Regions from separate parts of the Spartinivicinus marinus genome, predicted to be linked through region 1. Evidence: predicted binding sites of a transcription regulator. Region 1 holds the regulator's gene; each other region holds the start of a gene.
What was found. Region 1 encodes FNR, which switches genes on or off when oxygen is low (the NO sensors DNR and NnrR bind a similar motif). Its sites were predicted from a motif close to TTGATNTANATCAA; they were not measured.
Positions count from the first base shown of each region.

Region 2: OQE68_RS03835 (HP1242/YdcH family protein) is a predicted target of FNR. The motif match lies at 1,518-1,531, and genes of this name have one in related genera.
Region 3: OQE68_RS03620 (ribonucleoside triphosphate reductase) is a predicted target of FNR. The motif match lies at 2,454-2,467, and genes of this name have one in related genera.
Region 4: OQE68_RS03595 (FeoA family protein) is a predicted target of FNR. The motif match lies at 1,332-1,345, and genes of this name have one in related genera.

Region 1 covers NZ_JAPJZK010000001.1:6,351,772-6,355,406, reverse strand. The annotation lists gene OQE68_RS27925 (TraR/DksA family transcriptional regulator) at 6-335, shown strand; gene OQE68_RS27920 (hypothetical protein) at 470-967, opposite strand; gene OQE68_RS27915 (adenine phosphoribosyltransferase) at 1,386-1,928, opposite strand; gene fnr (fumarate/nitrate reduction transcriptional regulator Fnr) at 1,981-2,733, opposite strand; gene hemN (oxygen-independent coproporphyrinogen III oxidase) at 2,840-3,635, opposite strand, start outside.
Region 2 covers NZ_JAPJZK010000001.1:787,082-790,716, reverse strand. The annotation lists gene ilvG (acetolactate synthase 2 catalytic subunit) at 1-1,119, opposite strand, end outside; gene OQE68_RS03835 (HP1242/YdcH family protein) at 1,728-1,964, shown strand; gene OQE68_RS03830 (PAAR domain-containing protein) at 2,277-2,516, shown strand; gene OQE68_RS03825 (PilZ domain-containing protein) at 2,678-3,034, shown strand; gene OQE68_RS03820 (type 2 periplasmic-binding domain-containing protein) at 3,289-3,528, shown strand.
Region 3 covers NZ_JAPJZK010000001.1:743,739-747,373, reverse strand. The annotation lists gene OQE68_RS03630 (anaerobic ribonucleoside-triphosphate reductase activating protein) at 1-411, opposite strand, end outside; gene nrdD (anaerobic ribonucleoside-triphosphate reductase) at 470-643, opposite strand; gene OQE68_RS03620 (ribonucleoside triphosphate reductase) at 654-2,372, opposite strand; gene OQE68_RS03615 (hypothetical protein) at 2,639-3,635, shown strand, end outside.
Region 4 covers NZ_JAPJZK010000001.1:735,319-738,953, forward strand. The annotation lists gene OQE68_RS03585 (NnrS family protein) at 1-1,026, shown strand, start outside; gene OQE68_RS03590 (hypothetical protein) at 1,019-1,288, shown strand; gene OQE68_RS03595 (FeoA family protein) at 1,430-1,666, shown strand; gene feoB (Fe(2+) transporter permease subunit FeoB) at 1,666-3,635, shown strand, end outside.

The DNA of each region.
Region 1 (3,635 bases):
ACTGCATGACATTATATGAAGACATAAAACGTCAACTACAGGCTAAACAGATGGAGTTGGAACAGCGATTGTCTCGATTGAAGCGTGATGCAGTAAAGCCCACCAGCCGAGACTGGTCAGAGCAGGCACAAGAGCGTGAAAATGATGAGGTGGTTGATGCACTAGGTAATGAGACTTTGTCAGAACTGATCAAGGTCCAGCGTGCATTGACACGTATTGATAATGAAGAGTATTTGTTTTGTAGTCATTGTGGGCAGGAGATTGCACCTGCTCGATTAAAGGTGATGCCTTATACGGACTTATGTATTCAATGTGCGGAGCAGTTGTCAGGTTAAGCAAAGCGGTAATATAACAACATCTACTTTTGCTTAGAGAGTTAAGTAGTAAGCAAATACATATAAATCAAAACAACAGACTCTATTGTTAGCCTGTTGCAATATTTAACATAAGCAAGTGCTATATTGAACTATCAGGCGGCTTGAGGTCTACCCAGAATATATTGATGGTAATTATGGATAAAGTCGTCTAGTGAGGCCTGGGGTTTACCATGGTAATAACGGCGCCAGCATTTTCCCAATAGCCCTAAATTGGCAGGATCACCTTTAGTCGGAAAATTCGGGACACGCTGGTAAACCATCCAAGCAATAGCTGTTGCATAACTGAGATTAGTAGCTAATTCTTGGTGGGGATTTTCCAAAAATTCATGTTGGCTAGCTAATCCCCTGACCTGACTTGCCAGTTCTGGTAGTTGAACCAAATATTTATCCCATATATTTCTATGCATCAGGGGAGTAATGCAATAAATGCCATAGGAGTGGTGTTTTTTAGGGCGTAGGTAGAAGCCAAGCCCACTTTCCTGAGCAGCTGTCCCCATTAGCAAGTTTTCTGCTAAGCAATGCTTGATTTGCAATTGCTTTAAAGTGGGTTGAACGACATAATGTCTTAGCTCTTCTGCACAAATGCCCATTATTCAACTCTCATTTTCCCTACGTTTATTGTTTTTAATGCATTTTTTTGACCAGTATGGGCCTTTACTGCTATTGGCATTCCTTTTATTCGTTGCAAAAAAATGACTTATCTTGAATACAATCCTATTTTATGGTTAGTGTAGACTGAAATACGCAACTTAACGGCTTGCTTTACTTGGAAAAAGTTAAAAAGTATTTAGTAAGGAAAATGCTGTGAAGTATGGAGTTAGCAGTAGTGGAAAAAGCACTTTTGCTTGTTAACCTGTCCGATGTTTGTTGAGTAAGATGAAAAAGATAGTTGGGAAGTGATCAAATAGCTGACAGTGTTGTCATTTAAATGACGGTGAAACTAGCGGGTTTATTCTTAGATGACTGGCGCACCCTTTGAGGGGTGCGATCAGAAGTAGTTAACACTGACTAATCTTTAGCAAAGGCACAAAGTGTATAAACGGGAATATCTGAGTCTTGAAGCTTTTGGCTACCACCTAAATCTGGCAAGTCAATAATAGCCGCTGCTTCATAAATACTACCCCCTAACTGTCGGGTTAAAGTTGCTGCAGCAAGTAAAGTGCCTCCTGTGGCAATCAAGTCATCCACGAGTAGGATGCTTGCACCACTTTCAAAGGCATCATGTTGTATTTCTAGTACTGCTTTTCCGTATTCGATGTCATATTCTTCTGCAATGGTTTTCGCCGGTAGTTTGCCTTGTTTTCGAAATAACACTAGTGGTTTATTCAACTCATAGGAAATGACTGAGCCAAGTAAAAAACCTCGGGCTTCCATGGCGCCAATATGGGTAAAGTCGGCATCTACATAACGTTGAATGAAGCTATCAACTACCATGCGTTGGGCTTTTGGTGATTTAAATAAGGGCGTAATATCACGAAACATTACACCAGGGCTGGGCCAGTCAGGAACATTACGAATTAATGACTTTATATAATATTCGTCAAATATCATTATTAGTTTTCCAAATAATGGTTTATCGATGCTCTCCCCAGCTAGGGAAGGGCTAGCCTGTTAATGAGTCGTTGGCTTGGTTAACAGGTTTGCCTCCAGCTAAAGAGCAAATAGTCATGGAATCTTTGATCAGGACTTCCTTGCCATTCGCGTCGATTAAGCCATTTTTTTGGAAGCGCGTGAAGACACGGCTAACCGTTTCTACCGCAAGTCCCAAATAATTACCCATCTCATTGCGAGACATGGGGAGTCTGAAAGCCTGAGAAGAAAAGCCACGGCGACGGAAGCGGGCAGCTAAATTTAAGAGAAAGGTTGCAATACGTTCATCGGCATTTTTCTTACTGAGCAACAACATCATTTGCTGATCTTCGCGAATTTCTTTGCTCATGATTTGCATTAATTTACGACGGAGCTCGGGCAGGGTACTGGCAAGTTCATCCAGTCGTTCGAAGGGGATTTCACAAACCATAGTGGTTTCTACCGCTTGGGCTGATACGGGGTAATGCTCGTCATCAATACCACTTAACCCAACTAATTCACTTGGCAGTTGGAAGCCAGTAATTTGTTCAACACCATCATCAGTGGTGGTGTAGGTTTTTAAGGCACCCGAACGAACGGCATAGATAGAGCTGAATGTGTCACCTTGGAAAAATAGGTGCTCGCCTTTGCGTAATGGTTTGCCTCGTTTAATGATGCTGTCTAGCGTATCAATATCTTCTACTTTTAAGGCAATAGGCAGACAAAGGGTGCTTAGAATGCAATCTTTGCAAGCGACTTGGTTGATAGGTTTTACTTTGGCAATCATTGTTACGCTGAGGCCTCGAACGCAAAAATTGTTAATTTAGGCTAACGGGTACATTGTGATTATTGTAGGGGGTGACCCAGTTAGCAACAAGCGAAAGTTTTTAGTATTAAATAACTTTAGAAAATAAATTCTCTGATGATTGTTTGCTTGCTAGATATCGATCAAACACCATACAGATATTTCTGGCTAACAGCCTTCCATTATTGGTGATGATTAACTTGCTATCAGTTAGGGTGATGAGCTTATCTTCAACCATTGGCATGAGTTGCATAATTTCTTTCTGGAAATAAACGTGCCAGTTTATACCGAAAGGTTGGCAATACTTGGCTAAATCTACCTGAAAGTGACAGATTAGCTGTTGAATAATACCTCGTCTAAGTAAATCATCCTGATTTAATTGAATACCACGTTTAATGGGTAGCTGATTATTTTCGATTGACTGAATATAGTCATCAAGTGCAGTGTGGTTTTGGCAATAAATATCATTAATCTGGCTAATTGAAGAGACGCCAAACCCAATTAAGTCACAATGGCCATGGGTGGTATAGCCTTGGAAATTACGATGTAATTCGCCTTTTGCTTGAGCGGTAGCCAGTTTGTCATCAGGTAAAGCAAAGTGATCCATGCCAATATAGTGGTAGCCAGCTGCCTGTAGCCGATCAATACTGTGTTGTAAAATACTGAGCTTTTCTGGAGCAGAAGGTAAGTCGCTGGCTTTAATCCTTCTTTGAGGCTTAAACCGATGGGGTAAATGAGCGTAATTGAAAATAGATAGCCGGTCGGGTGAGAGCGCAATGACTTTATCAAGGGTTTCTAAAAAACTGGCAGTGGTTTGAAAAGGTAATCCATAAATTAAATCCACATTAATGGATTTAAATAATAATGCCCTGGCTGCTTCAAAA
Region 2 (3,635 bases), 5.6 Mb from region 1:
GCTAATTATGGTTTCTTCAGTTGCCAGTTGTGATAAGCGATTAATCAACTGGGGGGCATAAATTGATGGTGGTTTTTTGGGGTAAGTAAAGGCGTGTTGACTCTTTAATGTGACACAATGCTGTTGCCAATTGCCTATTTCAGCAGGGCTGGTTAATTGGTTTAAACTGTAATTGAGTTCACCATGGATAATAACATCTGGTATTTTAAGTTTGCCAAACTCAGCAGCATCAATATCCAAGTGAATTATTTTCGCGTTTGCTGCAAAGCTATCCAGCTTACCTGTTACTCGGTCATCAAAACGGGCACCAATACAAATCAGTAAATCACATTGTTGTACGGCCAAATTGGCAGCTTTGGTGCCATGCATACCGAGCATACCAAGATAATAAGGGTCTTCAGGTAAATGGTTACCAATGCCTTTTAAAGTGCTAACTGAGGGTATACCAGACCGTTGGGCATACTTACGTAAGGCGGTTACTGCACCACCCAACATAATGCCTCCTCCACTATAAAGTAATGGGCACTTTGCTTGTTCAATTAGTAGATTGGCTTCTTCAATTGTACCAGCACCTGCTGTAGGTAAACTGTAGTCTGCTGCGGGAAAGCCTACTACAGAAGGTATTTCAGCAAGCTGAATATCTTTTGGTACATCAATTAATACCGGCCCAGGGCGCCCTGACATGGCAATTTGCATTGCTTCTAACAACATCCAAGGTAATTCACTTGCTGCTCGTACCTGAAAACTGTGCTTAACCACCGGTAAAGCCATGCCAAGGATATCTACCTCTTGAAAGGCATCTGTACCAATAAATGGACTAGCAACCTGTCCAGTGATAGCCAGCATGGGTATAGAGTCTAAGTGAGCATTGGCAATACCCGTAAGCAGGTTGGTGGCCCCTGGCCCGGAGGTAGCTAAACAAACGCCCAATTTACCGGTGCTTCTGGCATAACCATCAGCAGCTAAGGCTGCGCCTTGTTCATGGCGACAGAGGACATGATTGAGTTTGCTATCAACGAGTGCATCATAAACAGGCATAATTGCGCCGCCGGGATAGCCAAATAGCGTGCTGATACCTGCTGTTTCAAGAGTTTTAATAATGTGCTGGGCGCCGTTCATAGAGTCAATTCACATCACTGTTGTTGCAAAAAAAAACCCCCGGCTCTTTCAAGTCGGGGGTTTTGGTATTCGTTAGCTCTGTTATTGGTTAGCCACGTAAACCCCCTTGTTGGCGCATAATAATCACCACAAGTGTTTTCACGATAATCTTTTTAATGGCTAACAAAGCATTCATTACAAATTAACTTATCACTATATAACTTACTTAAACTACACCTAACACGTATTGAATAGTCTAATAGCGTCTTAGTTGTTACTTGTTTAGAAAACAAGTCTGTCAAACATGATGCGAGTGATGTATTAAGAAACAAGTTATCATGCATATCCTATCACCCACTTCTTTAATCAGAGCATAGTTTGCTGGAAAAAACAAGAGTTATAAGTGGCTTGACTGAAAGTTGATTAGCATCAATAAGGCGAGAGGTTATTTCCGTTATTCATAGTTTTATGGTTTGTTAATCGCTTAAGTGCTGGTAAGAAGTAAACTGAGTAAGTAAGGTGCTGTAAGCGATGTTGTTTGTTTGAGAAGGTTAACATAGCTGAAAAATTAGCTGGCGTGGTAAACGACGGCTTACTAGACTTAATGATGAGTAATAGGGAGGAAAACAATGTTGAGGCATAAACACAGCCTAGTCGATGAGTTCCCTCAATGCCGGGAACAAATTAATAAACTAAAACATGAAAATCCCACCTTTGCCAAAATGGCAGCTGAATATCACACGCTTGATCACCAGCTATGTGGCTTGATGATGAGAGACATCCCGACGAGTGATGAAAATTATCTTTCATTAAAAAAACGACGAATGAAATTAAAGGACCAAATTTACGCTATGCTTTCCCATTAGTGGGTTAATTATAAAGGTGATGTCTCTTGTGCATCACCTTTTTTATTTGCTTTGATGGTCTTGCCTAAAAAATATCTGTATTGATTGTAGTGTTGATGTTAAAAAACTAACTGCTTGCAAATAAGATCTAATTATTTAATTAAATCTTGTATTAAATAAACTTGATAGTAATAAAGTTAACAAAATGTAAATTATATCAAGGGTATCTTTAAAAAAATGTTATGGCTAAAATTCCCTTAAGCAAGATATTACAAGGTATAATAGTTGATAGAAAGCATGCCATAATCAAAGGTATTAAAGAAGGGTAGTAAGATGAAATGGGCTCTTGTTGGTGATAAGGATACAGAGGGCAATGTAATAGTTGAAGGTAGCTCTAATCATATAGAGAGTGGTAAGCCAGTTGCTCGAGTTGGCGATAAGCTAAGTGATGGAAGTGTGATAACTACAGGACATCCTTTTATTAAAATTGATGGTCGGCCAGTGGCTATTACTGGTAGTGATGTTAGTAATGGGAATAAACTGGTTGAAGGATCTTCAATAACCCAGTTATAAAAGAGACATTATTACTAGCCTAATATTATTAGCTTTTCGATATTGAGAGTGGGTATGATGGCCCTTTGTTAGTAATATCTATATAGGACTTGGGCTGTAAAAGCAATATGAACAGCCAGATACCGGACCACTCAATGATATACAATGTATAACAATTAAGTATGACAAAACTGATAGATGTACCAATATCTCAGGAGCAGCGGGCCTATCCGCGCAAAGAGGTAAACTGGCAAGCAGCAATTAAAGGAACAGATCATAGCGAAGCGATACCTGCAGAGGCTATTAATATTTCTGTGCAAGGAGTAATGTTAGTTTCAACGATTTCCTTTCAAATAAAGCAAAAGCTATCCATAATGATCAAAGCACATCATCTTAATAACCAATTGATTATTTATGCAATAGCTGAGGTAAGGCATGTGATAAAAAGAAAAAATGGTTATCATATTGGATTGCAGTTTAAAAAAATACAGCCATTAGCTAAAAAGTTTATTTATAGGTTTGTGGAGAATTCAATTTAACTAACTGAAGATAAAATGCCTCTGCAAATTTATAAATAATTTTATTTGGTAAATACAGTTAAATCTTTCATTACTGCCTATCAAAGAGCCACATTTCTCAATGTTCTAGCCTATAATTGTAGGTAGTTCAATAATAAGTGTGCTCTATGAAATAACTCCTTATACTAATAAGCATACTGATACCATTTACAGTTCAGTCTCAAGAGACGATAACTTGGTGTGCCTACTATAACTGAGCTCCTTGGATTTACCCTGTGGGTGATCACTATGAAGGAATTCTGATAGAAGAATTAGCGCTTTTTGAAAAAGAACACAATATAAAAGCCATTCCTATCGTCCATAAAAACTGGAAGAGATGTCAAGCGGAAGTGGAAAATGGTAGAGTAGACATAATATTAGGAGCTAATAAAACAGTTGAACGAGAGAAAGTATTTTATTATTTGAGTATACCTGCATTTCTCAATAGGTCTGACGTAAGTGCTTATACGGTTTAAGGGCATCTCTAATAATTATTTATGGCCCCTGTGCAAGATGACGGGGTCTTGAATAAGGCGGTTTACGATGTGTAAAACGGGTTCTTTCTAGGCAAATCAGCACATTC
Region 3 (3,635 bases), 5.6 Mb from region 1:
GACTTTACTCCCTGTAATAGTAGTAGCTAAGTGAGGAGGTGATTTAAAGTCAAAGCCTATCCAGTCGACTAATGATATTATAGAGGTAAATCGTTTAGGTATGCTGCCACTGGTATGAATACCGACTTTAAAGCCTTGTTGTTTACACCACTGAATAGCTTCTACTAAATTATTCTGAATTAAGGGCTCTCCACCACTAAAAACAACCGCTTCGACTAGACCCGTTCTACGTTTTAGAAATTGTTGAATACTCTGCCAAGCATATTGCCCAGAGGTAATCTTGATCAGCTCAGGGTTATGACAATACTGGCAGCGTAAATTGCAGCCCTGACAATATAGTACTGTTGCTAAATGATCAGGAAAATCAATGGTGGTGAGGGGAGTTATGCCACCTATTTGTATTTCTCTCATATAAACTGCCTAGTAAACAAATAAAGAACAAGACCGTCCCTGGCTTTTATGGTTGGTTTTAAGTAGCTGCTATTCGCTTTGCAGATGTAGACTCAGTGAAAAACTGTCTATCATTATGCTCAGCCAGTTTACCGGGGTTAAAAGCAGAAGTTGGTCTATGGTAGCCCATGACTCGGGTCCAGACTTCACAGCGTTGTCTTTTTGGGTGGTTTGTTAATATTTGCTTAGCCATAATTTTTTCTTTATTCAACCTCATTAGCAAGAATTGCTTCATCGCATTTTGGACAAAACTCGTGTTCGCCTGCCAAATAACCATGAACAGGACAAATAGAGAATGTAGGAGTAATTGTGATATATGGTACTTTGAAGTTGCTCAAGGCAGCTTTAACAAGCTTACGACAACTGACACTGCTTGAAATAGGTTCTGCCATATAAAGGTGGAGGACAGTTCCCCCTGTGTAAGTACGTTGTAATTTTTCCTGTAGCTCTAGTGCTAAAAATGGGTCATCAGTATATCCAACAGGTAATTGGCTTGAGTTGGTATAGTATGGGGAGTCAGTAGTCCCACATTGGATGATGTTAGAAAATCTTTTTTTATCTTCTTTGGCAAATCGGTATGCGGTTCCTTCGGCGGGAGTTGCTTCTAAATTGTATAATTGGCCGGTTTCTTCTTGAAATGCAACTATCTTCTCCTTGATATGGTTGAGTAATTCTAGAGCAAGCTGTTGCCCTTTACTGGTAGTAATATCCTCTTGGTTATCACTAAAGTTTAGAATCATTTCATTGATGCCATTAACTCCAATGGTCGAGAAGTGATTACGAAGAGTGCCTAAATAGCGCTTAGTGTAGGGGTATAATCCTTCATCCATTAACTGTTGAACAACGTTACGTTTAATTTCTAAACTGTCTTTTGCTAAATTTAATAAATAATCTAGCTGTTCAAATAACGCTTGTTTATTGCCTTGGTGTAGATAGCCTAAACGAGCACAATTAATAGTAACCACGCCTAGAGAGCCAGTTTGTTCGGCAGAACCAAATAGTCCATTGCCTCGCTTCAATAGTTCACGTACATCGAGCTGTAGTCGGCAGCACATTGAGCGTACCATATGAGGCTGTAGGTCTGAGTTTAAAAAGTTTTGAAAATAAGGCAGTCCATATCGAGCGGTCATCTCAAACAAGCGATCAATATTTTCTGACTCCCAATCAAAGTCAGGTGTAATATTGTAGGTAGGAATAGGGAAGGTAAAAACACGTCCTTTAGCATCACCTTCAGTCATTACTTCAATAAATGCCTGATTGATCATGGCCATTTCTTTTGTGAGTTTGCCGTAGCTAAAAGGCTGTTCTTCACCTGCTATAACAGGGACTTGCTCTTGTAAATCGACAGGACAGGTCCAATCAAATGTTAGGTTTGTGAAAGGTGTCTGGGTACCCCAGCGGGAAGGGATATTAAGGTTATAAATAAATTCTTGGATTAACTGTTTTACTTGTTGATAGTTGACTTGATCTTTGCGAATGTATGGTGCGAGGTAAGTATCAAAAGAACTGAAAGCTTGAGCGCCAGCCCATTCGTTTTGCAAGGTGCCTAAAAAATTAACAATTTGCCCCAATGCTGCAGATAAGTGTTTGGGTGGAGCTGACTCTACCTTGCCTGCTACTCCATTAAATCCTTCATACAACAGTTGGCGTAATGACCAACCAGCACAATACCCCCCCAGCATATCCAGATCATGAATATGAAAGTCAGCATTAACGTGAGCATTTCTTACTGCTTCAGGGTAAAGGCAATGTAGCCAGTAGTGGGCTGTCATTTTACCTGATGTGTTTAAAATAAGACCGCCTAGGGAATAACCTTGGTTGGCATTGGCCTTAATCCGCCAGTCTTGCTTGGTTAAGTACTCCTGATAAGTGTTGCGTATATCTAGGAGCGGTAGTGATTCGACAGTATTTGTACTCAACATGATGGTTTCTAACTACTAAACAATGAGTGATGTATACTATATATAGTATGTCTTTATGGTGTTTTATACTATTTATTGTGCTTGATCTGAGTCAATACTTGGTGAGTTGCATTACAAGACTGGTGGCTGGTGCTTAAAGTTTAAAAATTGATCACTCTAAAACAAGTAAGGAAAGGATATAAAATAGAACAGCCTTTTTTAGTAGATTAGTACTTACTATAATTGGTTATGATGAGGGTATCTGTTATTGGTATGGGAAGTAAGCCATGACATATCCTATTGGATGTAACCCAGATACACATGATGTAGGTAGTAGAGCCGATAATTTTTCCGTAGAACATGCTGCTCCGCTAGCTGGGCATGGAAATGTTGTTAGATTGAGTGAGTCTATAGCTGCACAACAATTATTTAATCATCAGCAGCTTGATTATCAGCCACAAACGATGGCTAAGCCGGTGACCAGCAGTGAGCTTATTGCTTCTAGCCGTGCTGTACACCAGCTCGTGAATAATACTCTAGAGGGTAATAGCCTAGAGGATAATGGTGTAGTCATTGATGATGATGAGCGGCAGTTAATCAAAAACTATCTTGAGCGATCACTCAGTAAATATATATTATCCTATGGTAAATGGGAAATTAAAGCAAAGTTAAGGCGGTTACCTAAAGATCCAGTGAGTTATTTTTCGAAAACCGGTAATGAGCAGCGGCCTGTTAATGGTAAATGGGCATCGCCTAAACACCTGTCTGTTTTCAATAAGATACAAACACAAATAAAGGAGCAAATGCCTAGTGCTGGTGTTCTAGAGATTGAAGATGGCAGAGTTTGTATAAAGGAGCCTTTTCCACAAACAGCACAAAGTTTGGCTAATTACTTAAATATATTAGTGGGTAATGGTGCAATTGCAGAAGAACAAGCCCACAACTCAAATAAGTCAACTTTAATTCAAAGTTTGCTTGAACCGAATGATCAAAAGATAGCTGATATATTTACCAAATATATTGATGTATTAGGCTCTGAAAAAAACCGCACGACTAGAGCCTATCGAGTTTTATTTAAAACTCATGATAATCCCTTTGAGCCTATTAATGAAATAAAACAGCATCGAGGTAAATATAGGATTAGAGCAAATACGACACGAGCGGCCGAAGTGATTGAGCATGATAAAAAGTTACTTAGCCAATTATTTGAACGCTTAGAAGCTTGCCAAAAACAGGTCGTTATGTTGAGTCGGGGAGGCTTGTTTGAGCAGTCAATACAACAAA
Region 4 (3,635 bases), 5.6 Mb from region 1:
ATTGCCTGGCATGCTCATGAAATGATATTTGGTTATAGCCTAGCAGTGATAGCAGGCTTTCTATTAACTGCTGTTAAAAACTGGACAAAAATTCAAACTATCTATGGCTTTAAACTAGGCCTGCTATTTTGTTGTTGGCTCATACCACGAATCGCTATTCTATTTGACCAAGGATTATTGATTGCTGCAGTCATGGATATACTCTTCATCCTATTACTGGCCTCTTGCGTATTAGTCCCTATTATCAAAGTCAAGCAATGGAAGCAGTTGGGAATTATGGCCAAACTCTTATTAATGGGGCTTGCTAATATACTTTTTTACCTGGGCGCCTTTGATATCGTTGAGTCGGGTATTCGCTGGGGGAACTATACAGGCTTATATCTTATCATTGGCTTAATATTGACTATGGGCCGTAGAGTTATCCCTTTTTTTATTGAACGTGGGGTTGGCTATCCAGTAACCTTAAAAAATTATCTTTGGCTTGATATTAGTTCGTTAGTAATTTTTTTGTTATTTTTTATTAGCACTGTTTTTACCCACTACAAAATTATTGCTGCCTGGTTGGCTGCATTATTGTTTGTTATTCATTTAATTAGAATTGCTGGTTGGTACACCAGGGGAATATGGCATAAACCCTTATTATGGAGTTTATACCTGGCTTACGCTTTTATAATTATTGGCTTTTTACTGTTTGCACTCAGTGGCTATCATTATGTATCAGTTTTTCTCGCTATTCATAGTATGGCCTTTGGTGGCATCGGCCTAGTGACACTGAGTATGATGAGTCGTGTTTCTCTTGGCCACACAGGCCGTAATGTCCAACAGCCACCCAAATTAATAGGCTTAGCCTGTATCCTTTTAACAATTGGTGGTGTCATCAGAGTGTTTTTACCTATCTTGGATATGAGCCATTATGTAAATTGGATTGTAATATCACAGCTATGCTGGATTATAGCTTTTGTATTCTTTCTTATTATTTATACTCCAATTTTAATTAAACCCAGGGTAGATCATCAGTTTGGTTAAAAAACCCTCTACCTCAGTTGCAATGCAAGATTTGATCAACCAAATCAGATCAGCAATCCCCTTCGATACCCCTGAATCAGTATTATGTGCTGGCACTTGTCATGGCTGCTCAAAAAAACTCTTGGAATTTCTCTCAAGAGAGCTAGATGACTGGGAGTCACAGCTGCAATCAGGGGAAATACCAACTCTTGGAGAAATCGATCGGCTGGCAAAAACCAGTAAAAAAATCTACCGAGTATTGCAGAAAAATCGTTTAGTCTAAAACCAAGCAAGCCATAAAAAAATAAGAATCAGTTGCATTCTCACTGATCTAAATCAAAACAGATATCCTATTGTTAACTGTAAACTGGTTACACAACAGATCTTGTAAAAACCAATCTCAAACCAGTTATAGTCAAAAACTATGCAGTTCACACTTAAACACTTACAGGTTGGTGAAAGTGGTCATGTCACTGGCATTTGCAACAGCAACCCCCATTATCGTCGCCAACTGCTAGCCATGGGGATTACCCCTGGTACTGTTATTACAGTTTCTCGCGTAGCTCCTTTAGGTGATCCTATTGAAGTCACTTTACGTGGTTACAGACTAAGCCTGCGTAGGAATGAAGCAGATGTTGTACAAGTGGAGAAATTATCCTGATGTCATTATCAACTGTCTGTCTAGTCGGTAATCCTAATTGTGGAAAAACATCATTATTTAACGCTTTAACTGGTTCAAAACAAAAGATTGGTAATTGGCCCGGTGTAACCGTTGAGAAAAAAACAGGCTCTTATCAGTATAACCAACAAACGATTAAGATAATTGACTTACCCGGACTTTATTCCTTAGATGGTGTAGAAAATACTGCTATTGACGAGCAAATTACGCTTGATTTTTTATTAATAGATTCCAGCTCTCTCATTATTAATATTATCGATGCAGTTAATTTACAACGAAGTTTATATTTAACTCTTCAGTTACTTGAGTTGGGAAAACCCATGATCATTGTCCTCAATATGATGGACAAGCTCTCATCAGCTAAGCAAACCATCAACATCAAGCAGCTGGCCCAGCGATTAAAATGTCCAGTACTACCAATTGTTGCAAAACAGTCAAAAGGCCTACCGGAGTTGAAAAAACGGGTGACCCAAGCACTCAAACAACCAACAACGCCTCTTCCCCCACAACCTTATAACAAGTTAATTCATCAAGCTATCCAACAAATAAGACCTGATGACCACCCAGCTATTTCTCAATGGCAAGCAATAAACTTACTCGCCAATAATGAAATCAACAACCACTTTCCTGCCATTATCAAGACTAGCTCTACCTGGAAGGCCGTGTTACAACAGTTAGCACAGGAACATACAAGAAATATCACCCAACAAATGGGTGAAGATTTAGATATTCTTATTGCCAATGATCGTTATCAGTTTATTAATCAACTCACCCAACAAGTGGTTACGACGGAAGAGCGTTTTTCAAAATCAATAACAGAAAAAATAGACAACATTGTGCTTAACCGACTATTGGGTATTCCAATATTTCTAAGCATTATGTATTTAATGTTTATGTTTAGCATTAATATTGGCAGTGCATTTATTGACTTTTTTGATATTACAGCAGGTACTTTATTTATTGATACTCCAGCCTATTGGCTGAACCAAATACATGCACCAAACTGGTTAATTACGTTACTCGCCAATGGCATTGGCAGTGGTATTCAAACAGTTGCTACTTTTATTCCTATCATTGCCTGCTTATTTTTATTTTTAGCATTGTTAGAGGGCTCTGGTTATATGGCCAGAGCTGCTTTTATTATGGATAAAATAATGGGCTGGGTTGGTCTGCCAGGAAAAGCTTTTGTTCCTATGCTGATTGGCTTCGGCTGCAATGTGCCCGCAGTAATGGCAACTAGAACTCTAGAAAGCCAGCGTGACCGATTATTAACCATTTGTATGACTCCCTTTATGTCTTGTGGAGCCCGCCTTCCTGTCTACGCACTGTTTGCTGTTGCTTTTTTTCCTGATAACGGCCAAAACATAGTGCTTATTTTATATCTTGTCGGTATTCTACTTGCTATTACTACTGGCATTATTATGAAGCATACTCTACTACCAGGCATAAGCAGTCCTTTTATTCTAGAGCTACCCGATTATCACCTACCCACAACCAAAACGGTCTTAACCCACACCTGGAGCCGCCTTAAAGGCTTTATTGTAAAAGCAGGTAAAATCATTATTGTAATGGTAGCACTCTTAAATGTGCTCAATAGCCTGGGTACAGATGCAACCGTTAATAACGAAAATACAGAAAACTCCATTTTGTCTGTGACAGGCAAAGCACTGACACCTCTGTTTAAGCCAATGGGTATTAATGATGCAAACTGGCCAGCAACAGTGGGAATTTTCACTGGTGTTTTTGCTAAAGAAGCAGTGGTTGGCACCCTGGATGCTATGTACAGCCAGCTGAATGCTACCAAACAAGCACTGGATACCCCTCAACCATTAGCTTTTTGGCAAAAATTTTATTCCGCATTATTAACGATTCCAACCAACTTAGCTGGCTTAGCCGATGGCTGGGGTGACCCTTTAGGGATGAATATAGGTGAGATAACTAATAAAGAAAT